Regions from separate parts of the Thiomicrorhabdus xiamenensis genome, predicted to be linked through region 2. Evidence: riboswitches for the same ligand, from Rfam matches in the RefSeq annotation. Region 2 holds a riboswitch; the other holds the start of a gene.
What was found. Region 2 has a riboswitch for thiamine pyrophosphate ahead of HQN79_RS04125 (TonB-dependent receptor). Riboswitches for the same ligand answer to the same signal wherever they lie in the genome.
Positions count from the first base shown of each region.

Region 1: another riboswitch for thiamine pyrophosphate. It lies ahead of thiC (phosphomethylpyrimidine synthase ThiC); the one in region 2 lies ahead of HQN79_RS04125 (TonB-dependent receptor).

Region 1 covers NZ_CP054020.1:1,437,706-1,446,528, reverse strand. The annotation lists gene HQN79_RS06680 (START domain-containing protein) at 1-538, opposite strand, end outside; gene murB (UDP-N-acetylmuramate dehydrogenase) at 694-1,719, opposite strand; gene HQN79_RS06670 (sodium-dependent transporter) at 1,772-3,208, shown strand; gene HQN79_RS06665 (DUF3087 family protein) at 3,295-3,825, opposite strand; gene HQN79_RS06660 (tetratricopeptide repeat protein) at 3,964-4,791, opposite strand; TPP riboswitch at 5,042-5,146, shown strand; gene thiC (phosphomethylpyrimidine synthase ThiC) at 5,309-7,249, shown strand; gene HQN79_RS06650 (FAD-dependent oxidoreductase) at 7,250-8,389, shown strand; gene thiS (sulfur carrier protein ThiS) at 8,386-8,583, shown strand; gene HQN79_RS06640 (thiazole synthase) at 8,679-8,823, shown strand, end outside.
Region 2 covers NZ_CP054020.1:895,767-904,589, reverse strand. The annotation lists gene infC (translation initiation factor IF-3) at 1-285, opposite strand, end outside; gene thrS (threonine--tRNA ligase) at 307-2,253, opposite strand; gene HQN79_RS04130 (HDOD domain-containing protein) at 2,460-3,338, opposite strand; TPP riboswitch at 3,515-3,628, shown strand; gene HQN79_RS04125 (TonB-dependent receptor) at 3,709-5,730, shown strand; gene HQN79_RS04120 (hypothetical protein) at 5,793-6,041, shown strand; gene HQN79_RS04115 (class I SAM-dependent methyltransferase) at 6,054-6,686, shown strand; gene HQN79_RS04110 (YkoF family thiamine/hydroxymethylpyrimidine-binding protein) at 6,701-6,967, shown strand; gene pnuC (nicotinamide riboside transporter PnuC) at 6,957-7,592, shown strand; gene HQN79_RS04100 (hypothetical protein) at 7,601-8,581, opposite strand.

The sequences.
Region 1 (8,823 bases), 540 kb from region 2:
AACAACTCGGCAATAGTCCGCCGGGCTGTGCCGCCATTTCAAAAATGACCCGAGTCGTGTTGTCATTGATTTTCTGCAGCTTCCAAAAGCCGTTCAATTCGGTAATGCGTACCTTATTTTCTTTTAACGGGAGCGCATCCGGTTTCGCTTGCAGAGTGATCGTGATTTCGTCCTGTTTTGCATCGTCGACGGTGACCTGGGTTACGCTGTCACGATCGCTGACAGGCCATGGGGCGTTGGTCACACTGTAAATCAAAAATTGTTTGTCTCCGGTCTGTTTAATACGCTTTGCTTCCAGAGTGTTGAAATACCACTCTTTGGCTTTTGGCGTATCGGAAATAAAATCAAACACTTGCTGAATCGGGGCGGCAATGGTGACCTCGCCGCGAAACGCCTTGAATTCAGAGTTTTCAACTTTTTTGGTCCATACGCGCACATCGTTATTATCAACGGTAGTCTGTTCCTGCCACGCCTGAGCCATCCCGGTATAGAAGAATAAACTGATAGCAGCCGCAGTCATAAACTGTCGTAAAGTCATTGCGGAAACCTCTTATATAAGAAAATACTGATATGATTATATCTAAAAGTTGCGCAAAATAATATAAGTAAATGATTATATTATTTAATGATAAGTCTTAAGAAAGGGCTTATTCGATTAGAATAAGTTATTGAAAACTAAGGAATGACGGGGGGTTACAGGATAATGACTTCCGGTTCCAGATAGACACCGAACTTGTGGTTAACGGCTTCCTGAACCTGTTGAGACAATTCGACCAGTTCGTTGCCTTTGGCACCGCCAAGGTTGACGATGACCAACGCATGTTGTGCGGAAACACCGGCCGCGCCGATATGTTTACCTTTCAAGTCACATTGTTCGATCATCCAGGCTGCGGGAATCTTGTAAGTTCCGTCGAGCATTTTGTGGTGCGGCAGATCCGGATTCTGTTCTTGAAGTTGCTTGAAATAGTCGGCATCGACCACCGGGTTTTTGAAAAAGCTTCCGGCATTACCCTCTACGGCAGGATCCGGAACACGTTGCTTACGGATTTCGACAACGCGGTCGAACACCATTTTCGGCGTGATACTGTCTTTATTGATAATGTCTCTGAAAGAGTCTCTTAGAGGTTCGTAGGAAAGGTTGGGTTTGCCGCTGGCAAATTTTCTCAGTCGAACCGTGATGCGGAATACCATCAGGCGGTTGATGTATTCCTGTTTGAAGATACTGGTGCGATAGCCGAAGTTACATTCGGCATTGCGGAACTCTCTATGCTGGCCGTCAAATACGTTCAATGTTTGCACGCGGGTAATCACATCCTGTGCTTCAGCACCGTAGGCCCCGATATTCTGAACCGGTGCTGCACCGACCGAGCCCGGAATCAGGGCAAGGTTTTCAAGCCCCCACCAGTTGTTTTCGACGCTATATTTAACCAGATCGTGCCACTTGACTCCGGCACCGACCGTCAGCCAGACGTTTTCGTTGTCTTCTTTGACGACGCGGATTTTATTGTAACTGCATCTCAGTGTCAGACCCTGGAAGTCATGGGTAAACAGGAGATTACTGCCGTCGCCGATAATTCGCCAAGGCAGTGAGGCCAGTTTTACATCGGTTCGCAGGGTCAGAATATCACTCTGCTTATTGATCTCGACGTAGTATTGACTGCTTACATCGACATGAAATGTGTTGTGTTTGAGTAGGGAGTAGTTGGCCTGAATGTGCATAGCATTTGTGTATAATGATTCCGCAGTAGGGGAGTATTATAAAGGAATATTTATGGGGCAACTAAATCTTTCTAAGGAATCTTGGTCATCCCAGACAGTCTTTATTTTAGCCGCCGTCGGTTCGGCCGTTGGCTTGGGAAATTTATGGAAGTTTCCCTATATTACCGGTGAAAACGGCGGTGGTGCATTCGTCTTAGTTTACCTGATCTGTATTTTGCTGATCGGAGTTCCGGTTTTGATCGCCGAATTTCTTCTTGGCCGCTCCGGCGGTGCCAACCCCCTGCAAACCATGGCCAACCTTACGCGACGGCACAAAGCCTCGAAACTCTGGTGGCTCCTCGGGCTGAACGGAGTCCTGGCCGGCGTCCTGATTCTCTCTTTTTATACGGTGATCGCCGGTTGGGGCGTCGCCTATTTCATCAGCAGTTTGCAGGGCAGTTTTGATCAGATTTCATCTGATGCTGTCGGCGCACATTTCTCAGGATTATTGCAAAGCCCTTATGAACTCCTGTTCTGGCATACGGTTGTCAGTATTGCGACGGTGATGATTGCCTCGCGAGGCGTTCGCAGCGGCATCGAAAAAGCGATTAACTTTATGATGCCGGGTTTGCTGATTATTCTGTTGATTCTACTCGGTTACGCGACCACCACCGGCGCTTTCGGCCAGAGTTTCAGCTTTCTGTTCAGTCCGGATTTTTCCAAACTTAGCTGGGAAGCGGTTTTGATTGCGATGGGCCACGCTTTCTTTACCTTGAGTATCGGGATGGCGGCAATGATGGTTTACGGCTCTTATCTGGGTGAAAAACAGTCGATTATTAAGGCGGGTCTGTGGATTGCGGCTGCAGACACATTAATTGCACTGCTTGCCGGTCTGGTTATCTTCTCGATTGTCTTCGCCAACGGCATGGAACCGGGCTCCGGACCGGGGCTTCTGTTTCAGACGCTGCCGGTCGCTTTCGGTCAGATGTGGGGCGGTGTCTTTTTCGGAACACTGTTTTTCGCCCTGGTGGTGATGGCGGCACTGAGCTCGGCTATTTCGTTGATTGAACCGGCCTTGAGCTGGATGGAGCAGAGCTGGGGAATGAAGCGTTCCAAGGCGGCGTGGTTGCTCGGATCGGTGATCTGGTTTATCGGGATCGGTACGGTTTTCTCTTTCAACCGCTGGGAAGATTTCGATGTATTGGGCGGACGCAACATCTTCGAAACATTGGATTTCATTACCACCAATATCATGCTTCCTCTCGGCGGAATGTTGATGTGTGTGTTTGTCGCCTGGGTTATGAATGATCAGGTACGTGAAGATCAGTTGAAGTTGGCGCCTTTATGGATGAAACTGCTGGTTTTCGATCTCAAGTGGATTGCACCGGTCGCGGTAATGGTGGTGTTTGCCTCCAATCTGGTCGCCGCCGACAGTACCGTTATTATGGTCGGCATCACTCTGATGCTCTATTCCGCCTATATCTGGCAGCGAAAAAGTCGTTTGGCCTAAGCCGCAGTGAAATCTTTCCAGGGTGCAGTCTTAAAAAAGCGCCTGGCGAGGCGGCCTAGGGCTCTCTGGAAATGATGCCGCTTGCTTTAGTCGTGACTGCTTTCTTTATAGTCCTGAGTCCAGACAGGATCGAATTCGATCTGGTTTAATTCCAGTCCCAGATCCGACATACGTTTTTCCAACTCTTCTTTCTCTCGCTGTATATCCAGCAACGCCGAACTGTTTTGATCGAATTTGTGCATTTGCGTCAGTCCAAGATGGTAGAAGCGCAGAATTTTCATCGCTTGCTCATCGCCTTGCTGTGCCGATTCCTGAATATGACGCAAACGATTGGTGACATGCATCAAATTACGTTTCAGGCGAAAGCCGTACATTGCCTCGTGCATAAAAGGTTTGTCGGCCATAAACGTCTTGACGATAAACGCGGTGATCAGCAGACCGACAAATGCACCCAAAAAGTTCAGAACCAGATGGTTATTATTGTAAGGCCCGAGGTAGTGAACGCTTAGGCTGGCAAAAATAAAGCCGATCACAATAAAGATAGCCATCATGATTAAGGTCGCGTTACGTGATTTTTTACGATAGACCTTTGGGTCGATAGGTTCGATCTGAAACATAGCCGCTCCGTTTTCCTGTTTGTTAATCCATTAATGACAGACGGCTATTTTAGAGAGAATTTGAAATTTGTCAGCTATTCGGCAGGAATTTTCCTGCACGACAGGGGTTCGATGTTGTCTGCGCAGGAGAGGAAGGTTTTATTTGACGCCTTCCAGTCTTCCGGTGGTGTCGATATCGTGATAGCGTTTGCAGGCTTCGAACACATATTGGCTGCAGGCGATGCTGTAGAACTGTTTCGCCTTAATCAGATCCTGTTTGACCAGCTGCTCATATCCGGTCGCATACATATTCGCCAGAGCAAACGCGCCTTGCGGCGAGTTCTGAGCACTTGCCGACTTGAGAAGCTCGATGGCCTGCGTCGGGTTTTTATTGATTTTCCCTTCCAGAATCCATTTAGACATAATGACTTTGGCTTGCGGATTATCTTTGTCGACGGCTTTTTGCACCCAGTTACGTGCCTTGTTGGAGTCCGCGCTGATCCCCGGAGCACCTTGTTCATACAGCATTGCCAAGCGGGTCATTGCCAAAGGTTCACCGCGGTTAGCGGCTTTATCAAACCAGAAAAGGGCGTTTTTTGCATTGCGTTTGACGCCGACGCCGTCGGCATACATGACACCGGTGTTATACATCGCCAGAGAGTAGATCGGATCCTGCAATTCTTGACGCAGCGCCTGACGCGACAGCTCGCGATGCCAGTGAAATGACTGCTGATAGTCGACGCTACGGGAATTCATTGCATCGCCGTAGATTCGCGCCAGTTGGTAACGGGCTTTCGGATCGCCTTTGATTGCCGCCTGACAAATCTTCAGGGCTTCGCCTTGAAAAGTATTCAGACAGGCATTGGGGTTGAAAGCATACAATTGCTGGCTGATCAGCATGACGCTCAGTGCGGTGAGCAGTTTTCCGATGACGGAAAAACGTGAGTTTGTATGATTGTCGGTGTTGGGAGAGCTAAGTAATTTCATAGAGTTCTGTTGTAGTGTTTATATGGTTTCCGCAAAGGTCTTTTAATTACGGCACTTACCGGTGTTGATGCTGAAAAATGCGATTAAAAACTGCTAGTTAATATAACGGACTCGTTATGGATTAACAATCGCTTCTTGCCGTTAAATGGCATGTGTTTACATTTTACTTATCAGCCGGAACAAAGGGTATTGTTATCAGTGCCTTGCAAATTAGTGGTTGAATTCCCAAAGTTTCCCGCTATACTGATCGGCAAATTTGTCGGAGTGCCTTTAGACATAGGCTGAGATCGCGCAAGCGGGATCCGTTGAACCTGATCTGGTTAGTACCAGCGAAGGGAACAATCGTCAGAATGAGACCTTAGTACTGCATGACTGTTTTCAATTTCTTGAAGACAATTCTGTCAGTGACACCTTACTCAGATTCTTTCGAATCCAAGGTTTTTCATTTCCTCTATTTAGATGTCTATCGAGTTCTTCGCCTAATTAAATTTATCGTTAATTATTAATAGGCAAGAAAATGAGTTCAAACCACAAAACGACTGATCGTCGCGAACGACGTGCGGCAGCCGAAGCGTTTATCCAGAACGTTTCCGGGCAATCTTTTCCCAATTCACAAAAAATCTATGTTGACGGACAACTGCATCCGATTAAAGTCGGCATGCGCGAAATCACGTTGAGTGATACTTACGTTTCCGGGCCGGAAGACAATCCGCTGATGGAAAAAAACGAGCCGGTATGCGTTTACGATACCTCCGGTCCTTATACCGATCCAGATGTGGCTATTAACGTATACAAAGGTCTGCCGAAACTGCGCCAGTCATGGGTAGTCGAACGTGGCGATACCGAAGTTCTGGATTCGGTTACTTCCAAATTTACTCAAGAACGTCTGGCCAATGAAGGGCTGGACCACATCCGCTTTGAAAATCTTCCCGAAGTACGCCGTGCCAAAGCGGGTAAGAATGTCACTCAGATGCACTATGCACGTCAGGGCATTATCACGCCGGAAATGGAATACATTGCGATTCGCGAAAATATGAAGCGTGCAGAGGTGCGCGACGAGATGATCCGTCAGCAGCATGCCGGCGAATCTTTCGGTGCCAGTATTCCTCAGGACATTACCGCGGAATTTGTGCGTGACGAAGTGGCGCGTGGTCGTGCGGTCATTCCGTGCAATATCAATCATCCGGAATCGGAGCCGATGATTATCGGACGTAATTTCCTGATCAAAGTTAACGCCAATATCGGTAACTCTTCGGTCGGATCATCGATTGCCGAAGAAGTCGAGAAGCTGGTCTGGGCCACCAAATGGGGCGCGGATACGGTAATGGATCTGTCGACCGGCCGCAATATTCACGAAACGCGTGAGTGGATTATGCGCAATTCGCCGGTGCCGATCGGAACGGTTCCAATCTATCAGGCGCTGGAAAAAGTGAACGGGATTGCCGAAGACCTGACTTGGGAAATATTCCGCGATACGCTGATCGAGCAGGCCGAGCAGGGGGTTGACTACTTTACGATCCATGCCGGTGTCTTGTTGCGCTATATCCCGATGACTGTCAAACGTGTCACCGGCATCGTTTCACGCGGCGGTTCGATTATGGCCAAATGGTGTCTGGCGCATCATCAGGAGAACTTCTTGTATACGCACTTCGAAGAGATTTGCGAAATTATGAAAGCTTATGATGTCAGTTTCTCGCTTGGAGACGGGCTGCGTCCCGGGGCTATTGCCGATGCCAATGACGAAGCGCAGTTTGCCGAGCTGGAAACGCTTGGTGAATTGACCAAAATCGCCTGGAAGCACGATGTTCAGGTGATTATCGAAGGCCCAGGGCATATTCCGCTGCATATGATTAAGGAAAATGTCGATAAGCAGCTTGAAGAGTGCGGTGAAGCGCCTTTCTATACCCTTGGGCCGCTGACCACCGATATCGCGCCGGGTTACGATCACATTACTTCAGGTATCGGTGCCGCCAATATCGGTTGGTATGGGTGCGCCATGTTGTGTTATGTCACTCCGAAAGAGCATCTGGGTCTGCCGAATAAGGACGATGTCAAAGAAGGCTTGATGGCTTACAAGATTGCGGCCCATGCCGGAGACTTGGCAAAAGGCCATCCGGGTGCGCAAATCCGTGATAACGCGCTGTCCAAAGCACGTTTCGAGTTCCGTTGGGTCGATCAGTTCAATTTGGGGTTGGATCCGGAGCGCGCGCGCGAATACCACGACGAAACCATTCCGCAGGAATCCGGCAAGGTGGCGCACTTCTGTTCGATGTGCGGTCCGAAATTCTGTTCGATGAAGATTTCTCAAGAGGTTCGCGACTATGCGGCTGAACAGGAAGCGGCCGGTAATAACGGACAGATCACCGAGATTACGCTGGACGAAATCAAGGCCGGAATGAAACAGAAATCGCAGGAGTTTGTCGAAGCTGGTAGTGAAATCTATCAGAAGGAAGCGTAAATGAGTGGCCGAATCGATCGGTCTGCGCATACAGGGTGTAAGCCTAAAATCGCCATTTTAGGCGCCGGTCTTATAGGGCGTCTTTTGGCGTTTTCGCTCAAAGACGAGATGCAGATCGATCTGTTTGATCAGGATGATGGCCGGGGAGAACTGAGCGCGGCTTATCTGGCGGCAGCAATGCTTGCGCCTTTGGCGGAATCCGCAGAAAGCGGAACCGGCATTATGCAGCTCGGAGAGATTGCGCTGGAGCTGTGGCCGAAGATTTTGCAGGCTTTACCGCAGAAGGTCTTTTTTCAACGCAATGGTTCGCTTTTGCTTGCTTTCGAACAGGACAGAGCCAGTCTGGAGACTCTCCAGAAAAACTTAAAAGGGGATCATTACCGGCGGATTGATCGTGCGGAGATTACCACTCTCGAACCAGAGATCAATCAGCGTTTTGCACAAGGCCTGTTCCTTCCGGATGAAGGGCAGCTAGACAACCGTCAGCTGCTTGCCGTTCTCGGTGATGTTTTGCGAGCGCATGCGAACATTAATTGGCAGACAGAAGCTTTTGTGCAACTGATTGAATCTGAGTTGCTGATTAATGGAGACTTGCGAAAAGGCTATGACTGGATTATTGATTGTCGCGGTCTGGGCGCGTGCAAAGATTCTCAGCCGGATCTGCGCGGTGTGCGCGGGGAAGTGGCTCGGGTGCATGCACCGCAGGTCACCTTGCGGCGTCCGGTACGTTTAATGCATCCCCGTTATCCGATCTATATCGCTCCGAAACCGAACCATCATTTCGTGATAGGGGCGACTCAGATTGAAACTCAGGATCAGCGTCAGCCGACGGTGCGCTCGACATTGGAGTTGCTCTCTTCCTGTTTTTCAGTGCATAGCGGTTTTGCCGAGGCGGAAATTCTGCAGATTCAATCGGGCTTGAGACCGGCATACCTGCATAACGAACCGCAAATGCGGGTGGACGGTAACGTCATCAGTCTTAACGGTCTGTTTCGTCATGGTTATCTGCTTTCTCCGGTGTTGGTTGATCTGTGTCGCAGCTATCTACTTGATCAACCGATGGATGGGCGTTATCTGGGTGCTTTGCCAGAACTGGTGCAGGGCGCTGACAATGGTCATGCTTTTCGGGAGGCGTTATGAAAATTGAAATAAACGGTCATGAACTGGTCCTTGAAGAGGGGCAGACTCTGCAGTCGGCTTTGTCTCTGTTCGGAGCAAGAATGCCTTATGCGGTCATGCTGAACGAGGAATTTGTCCCGAATTCCGAGCACGAACAACGTATTTTGCATGGCGGGGATAAGGTTGAAGTCGTCAGTGCGATTCAAGGTGGCTAGGGAAGCTGAGCTAACTAAGCTTTTCAGGACGGCTAAGAAAGTGTTTATCAATATGGCTCTTAAACATATCTTTACAGAATTCAGGAATTAATATTATGTCGGGTTTAAATATCTATGGCACCGAGCTGAAAAGCCGGATGCTGATCGGCAGTGCGCTCTATCCGTCACCTAAAGTGATGCAGGAAAGTATTCTGGCGTCCGCTGCGGAAGTGGTGACGCTGTCGCTGAGTCGTCAGAATC
Region 2 (8,823 bases):
GACTTGCTTCTGCTTTTTCTTCGCTTCATGCTGCTTTTTCTGTTGTTGGTACAGATACTTGCCGTAGTCCATGATTTTACAAACCGGAGGATTTGCTTTGGCAGTGATTTCAACCAAATCTAACCCCGCATCGGCTGCCTGTGCTAAAGCATCTTGAATAGATACAACACCAGCTTGCTCACCTTCGGCATCAATTAATCTTACTTCAGGTGTTCCTGTGATTGCTTTGTTAATACGATCTTTAGGTGCTTCAGGTTGTTGTGGTCTGCCTCGACCTCTACGAATTGCGATAGCAAATTCCTCCAGTTAATTATTTTGTACATCAGGTGATTCAACAACTCGACCAAGGTTTGCTACGTCATCTTGTAGCAATTTCACCATTTGATCCATGTCAAATGACCCTAAGTTATTACCTCCACGAGCGCGCACGTTAATCGTGCCCTGTTCCATCTCCTGGTCACCAACAACCAGAATATATGGAACACGCTGCATAGTATGCTCGCGAATTTTAAACCCAACCTTTTCATTTCTCAAGTCTGTTTCGACTCTAAACCCATGTTTTTTCAATTTTTTCGCAAAATCAGTCACATATTCGTTGTGAACTTCGGAAATCGATGCGATTACCGCCTGGGTCGGCGCCAGCCAAGTCGGGAATTTGCCTTCGTAATGTTCGACCAGAATACCGACAAAACGTTCCAGGGATCCAAGAATCGCGCGGTGAATCATCACTGGGTGCTTTTTCTCGTTATCCGAATCGACGTAAACCGCATTCAAACGCTCTTCCTGAGTCATTGAGAAGTCCAGCTGAATGGTTCCGCACTGCCAGACACGACCGATACAGTCTTTCAACTGGAATTCGATCTTAGGACCGTAGAACGCACCCTCACCCGGCTGCAATGCATACTCAAGTCCGGCGTCTTTCAAAGTTTCTTCCAAAGCCGCTTCGGCGAGATCCCATACGTCATCGGAACCGACGCGCATTTCCGGACGGGTCGAGAATTTAACGGCGATATTATCGAAACCGAAATCGTTGTAGGTTTCATAAACCAGGTCGATACAACCTTGTACTTCCGCTTTAATCTGCTCAGGTGTACAGAAGATATGCGCATCATCCTGAGTGAAAGAGCGCACACGCATCAAACCGTGCAAAGTTCCGGACGGTTCGTTACGGTGTACGGTACCGAATTCGGCGATACGCGCCGGAAGATCACGATACGAACGCAGGTGCTGGTTATAAACCTGAATATGCCCCGGGCAGTTCATTGGCTTAACGGCATAATCGCGATTATCGGTTGCGGTAGTAAACATGTTCTCTTTGAACTTGTCCCAGTGCCCCGATTTCTCCCACAAAGAACGGTCCATAATAAACGGCGTACGAATCTCGTCGTAGTCGTTGGCAACCAACTGACTGCGCATATACTCTTCTACCACGCGGTATAGAGTGGTCCCTTTCGGATGCCAGAAAGCCATCCCCGGAGCGACTTCGTCGACATGGAACAGGTCCAGCATCTTACCGAGCTTACGATGATCACGCTTTTCGGCCTCTTCCATCATTTTCAGATAGGCTTTCAAGTCATCTTTATTGGCAAAAGCTACACCGTAAATACGCTGTAGCATTTTGTTATCTGAATTCCCGCGCCAGTAAGCACCGGCAACATGGGTCAGCTTGAAGGCCTTGGTGAAAGACATATTCGGAACGTGCGGTCCAACGCACATATCGACATACTCTTCATGGAAATAGAAGCCGAATTGCGTTTCGTCCGGAAGATCGCGAATTAACTCCAGCTTATAGTCTTCGCCGCGCTCTTCAAACGTCTTGACCGCTTCGTCGCGCGGAAGCATTTTTTTGATGACTGGATATTTGGTCTTAGCCAACTCCTGCATGCGCTTTTCGATCTTTTTCAGATCTTCCGGCGTAATTTTGTATTCCATATCGATATCGTAGTAAAAACCGTTATCGATAACCGGACCGATAGCCATTTTGACATCCGGATACAACTGTTTTAAGGCATGCCCCAACAGGTGCGCACAGGAGTGGCGCATAATGTGAATGCCGTCTTCATCCTTCATGGTCACGATCTCAAGCGTCGCATCTTCCGTGATTAAATCACTGGCGTCTTTCAGCTTACCGTTAACACGACCCGCTACCGTCGCTTTGGCAAGGCCGGCACCGATGCTTTCGGCAACCTGCATCACCGAAACCGCTTGATCAAACTCTTTCTTAGACCCGTCAGGTAAAGTAATGATTGGCATAAAAGGTAATCTCTTTATAAAACTATGCGTTTAAAATTGGAAAACACATAATATTAGCATTTTCTTACCTTAAGGAAAAAGATATTTCATATTGAATCGATAGGATTTGTCTATCACGAAGAACAGAATTGACAGGATTCTCTGCCCCTTGCAATCGAATCAAGAAGCGATATTCAGGCTAACAATAGAAATCAGCCTTGCAAGCCTTAAGTGGATGGCCCGCTTGTCAGATGCGTATATTCGGTCAGAGATTTTTCCAAAATCTCGTCAAATTCGCCCTGAGCGATCTTCAATTCAGCCAGAGACTCGCTGATTTTCTGATCGACAAGCGGCCATTTATCCGGCGGAATTTCGCCGATTCCATTATCCAACCCAAGCTTAAATGCCCCTACTTCACTTAAATACGTCAGATAGGCATAGCCTTTAAACTCGCCTTTCATCTTGTCCGGGATGTGGTGATAGGCCACCCCCATAATAACCTCTTGCGAAAAGTTCCACAGTTGCAGAAGACGTGCGCTCATCAAAGCGTGATAGGTGCCGAAATGTTTATTTTCCATTACGGCCAGTTTCAGGATATTGAAATCGACTTTCGTTAAAACTTCTTGATACTTCTCCCGACTTTCAAGCGCCAGCAGGTAGATCCCGATATCTCTCAGCAAGCCGCACAGAAAGCCTTCCCCTACGCGAAGACCGCAGGCCGAGGCAATATTATGACCGATAAGCGCACTGAGCATCGCTTGCTGCATGAAACGCTCTTCACTGAACGGAGGTTTACGATTAAATGTCTGCTGGTAACTGATCGCATAAGCGAGCATTCTGACATCATGTAGACCAATACGAATAACCGCTTCAAACAGATCAGTTACTTTTGAACCCAGCGAATATTTAGCCGAATTAGCCATAAAGATAATCCCCGCCGTCAGACGGGAATCCATCGCGATCAAATTAACGATATCGGTAATCTCGGCCTGCGAGTCATCCGCCAGAAGCTTTTCCAACTTAATCAACGCATCCGGAACATGGGGAAGATCACCAAGTTCCGCTAAACGCTCAACAATTTCTTTCGTTACACTCGCCTCAGACAAAACCAGACCTTTACTTTCTCAATGAGCCCCGACTGCTTAAGTAGCGAGGGGCATAAGATACAATTCATAATGCATTACATGACTTTAATGCACACTTGCCAGACAAATTTTAATTTTGTCATAAATCAGAGTAAAATCACCGCAGATTTTTAACAGTTTAACATTTAATTAATTCAAATCATGCCTAGGGGTGGCCATTTATTTCGGCCTGAGATTTCTTGAGATATCAAGATAAACCCTTTGCACCTGATCCGGGTAATACTGGCGTAGGGATGGCAATCGAAATTGTTCACGGGACTTTAACCTCCCCGTCTTTTTAAATTGCATTCACACGTCTCCCGATCGACCTTGATAATTTGGGAAAGACAAGATGCAAAAGAAACTCCTTATCAGCGCTCTGCTCTCTTCACTGGCTACCAGCACAATGGCTGCCGAAGAACTGGAAACCGTTACCGTTAATGCCGACCTTCGTAAAACCGAAGTTCAGGATCTTGCCGCCAGCGTCGCCATTCAGACACAAAGCGAACTACAGGATCAGGGCGCCACGCATTTTGACGACATCCTATTAAAAACGCCAAACGTCAATTTTTCTGGCGAAACCTCCCGTCCACGCCATATTCAGATTCGCGGTCTGGGTGAACGCGAAGAATATACCGGCGCTCCGAATGCCAGTGTCGGTTTTGCAATCGACGGCATCGACTATAGCGGAATCGGCATGGCGTCCAGTTTGTTTGACGTGAAGCAAGTCGAAGTATTGAAAGGCCCGCAGAACGTACGTTACGGGCAGAGCGCCATTGGCGGTTTGATTTTGGTAGAGAGCAATGACCCGACTGCATACAGAGAAGGCATGGTAGAAGCGTCCCGCGCTTCCGATAACCTGACCGAAGTCGGCCTGGTTCAGAGCGGACCTCTCGGCTCAGAACCTTTGGCACCGCAATATCGCTTTTCCCTTTTCAAACATTCCAGCGACGGATTCCGAAAAAACCGGACCCTTGAGCGTAACGACACCAACGGCAAAGACGAGTTTACAGCAAAAGCCGCCCTTCGCCTTTTCCCGGATGATAAAACAACAGTCGATCTGAAACTACTGCACGCGAATTACAACAACGGCTACGACATGTGGGCTACTGACAACGGCTATGATGTTTATAGCAACCAGCCGGGTAAAGATACGCTGAAAACAGATGGCCTATCCCTGAAAGTCGCTTCACAAGCCAACCCTAACTTCACCTTTATGTCCAAAACCAGCTTGGCCATCAGCAAAATGGAAAAAAGCTACGATGGCGACTGGAATGATTCTGGAGCATGGGACTGGTTTTACCAGAACTTCAAAGAGCGCCAGACTTTGGATCAGGAAATTCGCTGGACATCGACCGAAAACAGTCGTCTTTTCAACGACTCGACCGACTGGCTGTCTGGGCTTTATGCATCCTCGCTAAACGAGTCGAATGAGAATACCTCTTACGGAACGCGTAGCGATTTTACTCATAATAAACTGGCCGGATTCGCACAGCTGGATTTCCACAGCACCCCGAAAACTACAATTTCTACCGGTTTGCGCGTGGAACACAACAAGCTGGATTACGACAATCAGGTCAATAACTTCACCCCGAATGAAACGCTTTGGGGCGCACACCTGACTTACAGCTATCGCTACAACGAGACGCATACCGCCTATACAGGCGTCACCCGCGGATTTAAAGCCGGCGGATTCAATGCGGACTTTGCCGGCGAAGCGAATGAGCAGTATGATTCAGAAACGCTGTATAACTATGAGATCGGATTGAAATCCAACTACCGACAGTTCGGTCTGAAAACAGCTCTGGTCGCCTTCTATATGGATCGCTATGATGCCCAGTTCGACGGTTACACCGCACCGGACACGGATCTTGACCCTTGGCTTTTCTACACCGAGAACTTTGACCGTGCGCAAAACTATGGTTTGGAGGGAAGTTTTGATTGGCAAGCTGCAGCAAACTGGAAACTGTATGGTTCTCTGGGTCTGATTAAAACCGATGTCGAAGGCACCAGCACCAACTACTATGTCGTTTCCGGCCGTGAACAGGCGCATGCACCGAGTTATCAGCTAAATCTTGGCTTTAAGTATCGCAACCCGACCGGTTTCTACGCACAAGCCGATGTGACCGCCGTCGACAGCTTCTATTTCGACAATGTTCACAACTTCCAGTCGGATGCTTACGAACTGGTTAATGCCCGTCTCGGTTACGAAACGGATGAATATGAAATCTATCTATGGGGCAAAAACCTGACCGATAAAACCTACGCAGTACGTGGCTTCTATTTCGACATGGATTACGACGAAACCTATGATAAATTCTACGGTTTAGGCAACCCTCGTCAAATCGGTGTGACTGCCAGAGTCTATTTCTAAGGTGTAAAATCACAAGGCTCCAGAATGAATTCTGGAGCCTTTTTATTTATGGAGTTAAAACCATGAAAGTTTCCGTCGATATCAGCCTCTACCCTCTTAAAAGCGCTTACCGAGAACCGATTAAAGAGTTTATCGGCCGCCTGAGTGCCTATACCAACTTGGAAATCTCTTACGGCAGCATGAGCACGGTCGTTTACGGTGACTATGCCGAAATTATGTCCATGCTGGAAAAAGAGATCGAGACCACGCTTGAGACATTGCCGAAAAGCATCTTTATTATCAAACTTTCCGGCGGTTGTCGCGAACAGTAAAGGATACGCAGCATGCCTAAAACACAAGGATACGAATCCCACGCGGATACCTACGACCAGTGGTTTGACGAAAACCCGGAGACCTATCAGGCGGAAATCGCCGCAATCAAGCAACTGCTGCCGCATGGCAAAGGGATCGAAATCGGTGCCGGTAGCGGTCGCTTCACCAAGCCTTTAGCGATCGACACGGGTGTCGAGCCAGCCAAGGCGATGCGCGAACGCGCCAGACAGGAACGCGGCCTGGAGATGACCGAAGGCGTTGCCGAAGCGCTCCCATTTTCAGACGGTCTGTTTGATTTTGCAGCCTTTATTACCTCGACCTGCTTTTTGGACGATCCGGCTCAAGCCTATCGGGAAGCGGCACGAGTCACAAAAGAAAATGGCGCCATTGTCGTCGCCTATTTGGAACGCAACTCCGAACTTGGGCAAATGTACGAAAAACACAAGCACGAAAGCCCTTTCTACTGCGATGCCACCTTTTATACTTTCGATGAAATCGAAACCATGCTGAATCAGGCTGGTTTCGCGAATATTCAAAGTGTGCAAACAGTTCTTCCGGAAACCTCCGGCCATGACACCAATGACATTCTTCCCGGACATGACAAAGGCACATTTATTGTCATCAAGGCCGATAAGTCACTGTAACCTCAGGAGAAACCATGAAAATTTCCGTTGATATCAGCATGTACCCCCTTAACGAGGAGTATTGCCAACCGATTATCGATTTTATTGAGGCACTGGACAAGATCGACTCGGTCTCCATTCAACGCAACAGTATGAGCACACAAATTTATGGCCAATATGCCGAGGTTATGAGTGCGATGAATTCCGAAGTCGAACAGGTTCTGCAAAAGCTGCCGGAAACTGTTTTTGTGATCAAATTGATCGGTACCGACCGCGAGAAAGCCAATATCCATGCCTGCTGATTCACTTGAACCCCATTGGCTTGAACAGGCCTTTTATGCGCTTCTGGCTCAGTCCGGATGGGAATGGCTTGCCGTCGTTTTGGGCATAGGCTATGTAATACTGGCGGCTAACAACAGCAAATGGGCCTGGCCAAGTGCCTTCTTCAGTACATTAATTTATACGTTTCTGTTCTGGGACGGCCAACTGCCGATGCAGGCCTTGCTCAACGCTTACTACCTGTTAATGGCCGTGTATGGCTTCTGGCTCTGGAACCATTCGGAAAAGCACCCTTCGAGCAAACAAACAGCGGACAGCGTCAGCATTCATCGTAAATCGCTGTTTTTTCATCTCTCGTTTATCGCGATCGGCATCACCTTAAGCGCACTGGCCGGTATCTACCTGCAAACCAATAACTACAGCCAGCTTCCTTATCTGGATGCATTTGTCACCGTATTTTCGGTCATGAACACCGTTTTGATGGCGCGCAAAGTCATTGAAAATTGGCTGTACTGGATTGTTATCGACTCTCTGGCCATCTACCTCTACTGGGAGAGCGGTTTTTACGTCACGATTCTTATGTTCGGCCTCTATCTGATACTGGCACTGTACGGCTATCGCGAGTGGAAGCTTCTATCGAATAAATAACCTCGCCACTAAGGAAGGAGAATCGGCTGTGCTTTCCACCAGGACCACGGCTGATCGCCCAGCAACTCCATGGCATAAAACAGTGCACGATATAATTCTCGGCACTGCGAGACTTGCGGTATTACCCCCTGGTAAGCGTCCATGACCCACTCCAGTTGTTGGGGCGTAAGTACCAGTTCTAGCATTAACCAATCCATTTCAATCGGCGCAAACAGAGCCGCATCCAGATCCAACAAATACAGCTTTCCATCTTCGCCAATCCTTAACTGATCCCAACGGAAGTCGATCAGCATCGGGACAATTTTGTGCCACTCGAGACACTTCAATTGCTGCCGAATCTGTTGAAAGTCTTGCGAATAACATTCGCGAAGCTGTTGAATGCGTGGATGCCGATTTAAAAATGCATCGATCTTGTGCCTAAATTGAGAAACATCGAGTTGTCGCCCCGTCGGAAGTTCACTCTCGTAAAGCCTTCCAGCTAAAAAAGACACGCCCTCTCCTGTCTCGGCGTGCATCGAACCCAAATGTGCGGCTAACTGACAGCAGATGTCACGGGTAACCGCCGCAGTACACAGGTCTTTGCCATGAACGGTCTGCGTCAGTATCCAGCGCACAGAATTCTCCTGCGAAGCACTGATCGCCTCAAGAGCCGGTACCTCAAAAACGGAAAAATGACGAAAATAATGATACGCCCCCGCCAAAGCCGAATAATCCTTGATCAAGGAGACATCAAATAAAGCCCGCATCGCATTCCAGAAACCGGCATTTTCCACTTCGTCACACTGACACAACTTCAGCACTTTCAAGTTCTGATCCCTATAAGCAATCGACCAGATCTGATGCGTACTGTCTTCAAAAAGCGCCGGCATCAGTGTCGCCGAAACCGCGCCCTGCAGACAGCTATCGTCGGCATTGATCAACTGCGAACGCAGACAAGGCAAAGCGTTTTTATCGACAGAGGAACATGGATTACTTTGATTAGGCGGCATGACACTTTATTAGGTGTAATTTCAACAAGAGATATAGTGTAGCGTTTTTTTCAACGTCAATTCGATTAGACACACCGCACAGATGCAAACTTCGCTGTTCCGCCAATAAGCCAGACATCGACTCAGACAAAATCTTTTTATTAAACCCAAATAATTCGCTATAATCTTGCAGTTAAATTTTTCGGTCGTAGTGGATCTGGGTTCGCTTGAAAGCCAGCGCTAACGACGTAACTTAAAGGACT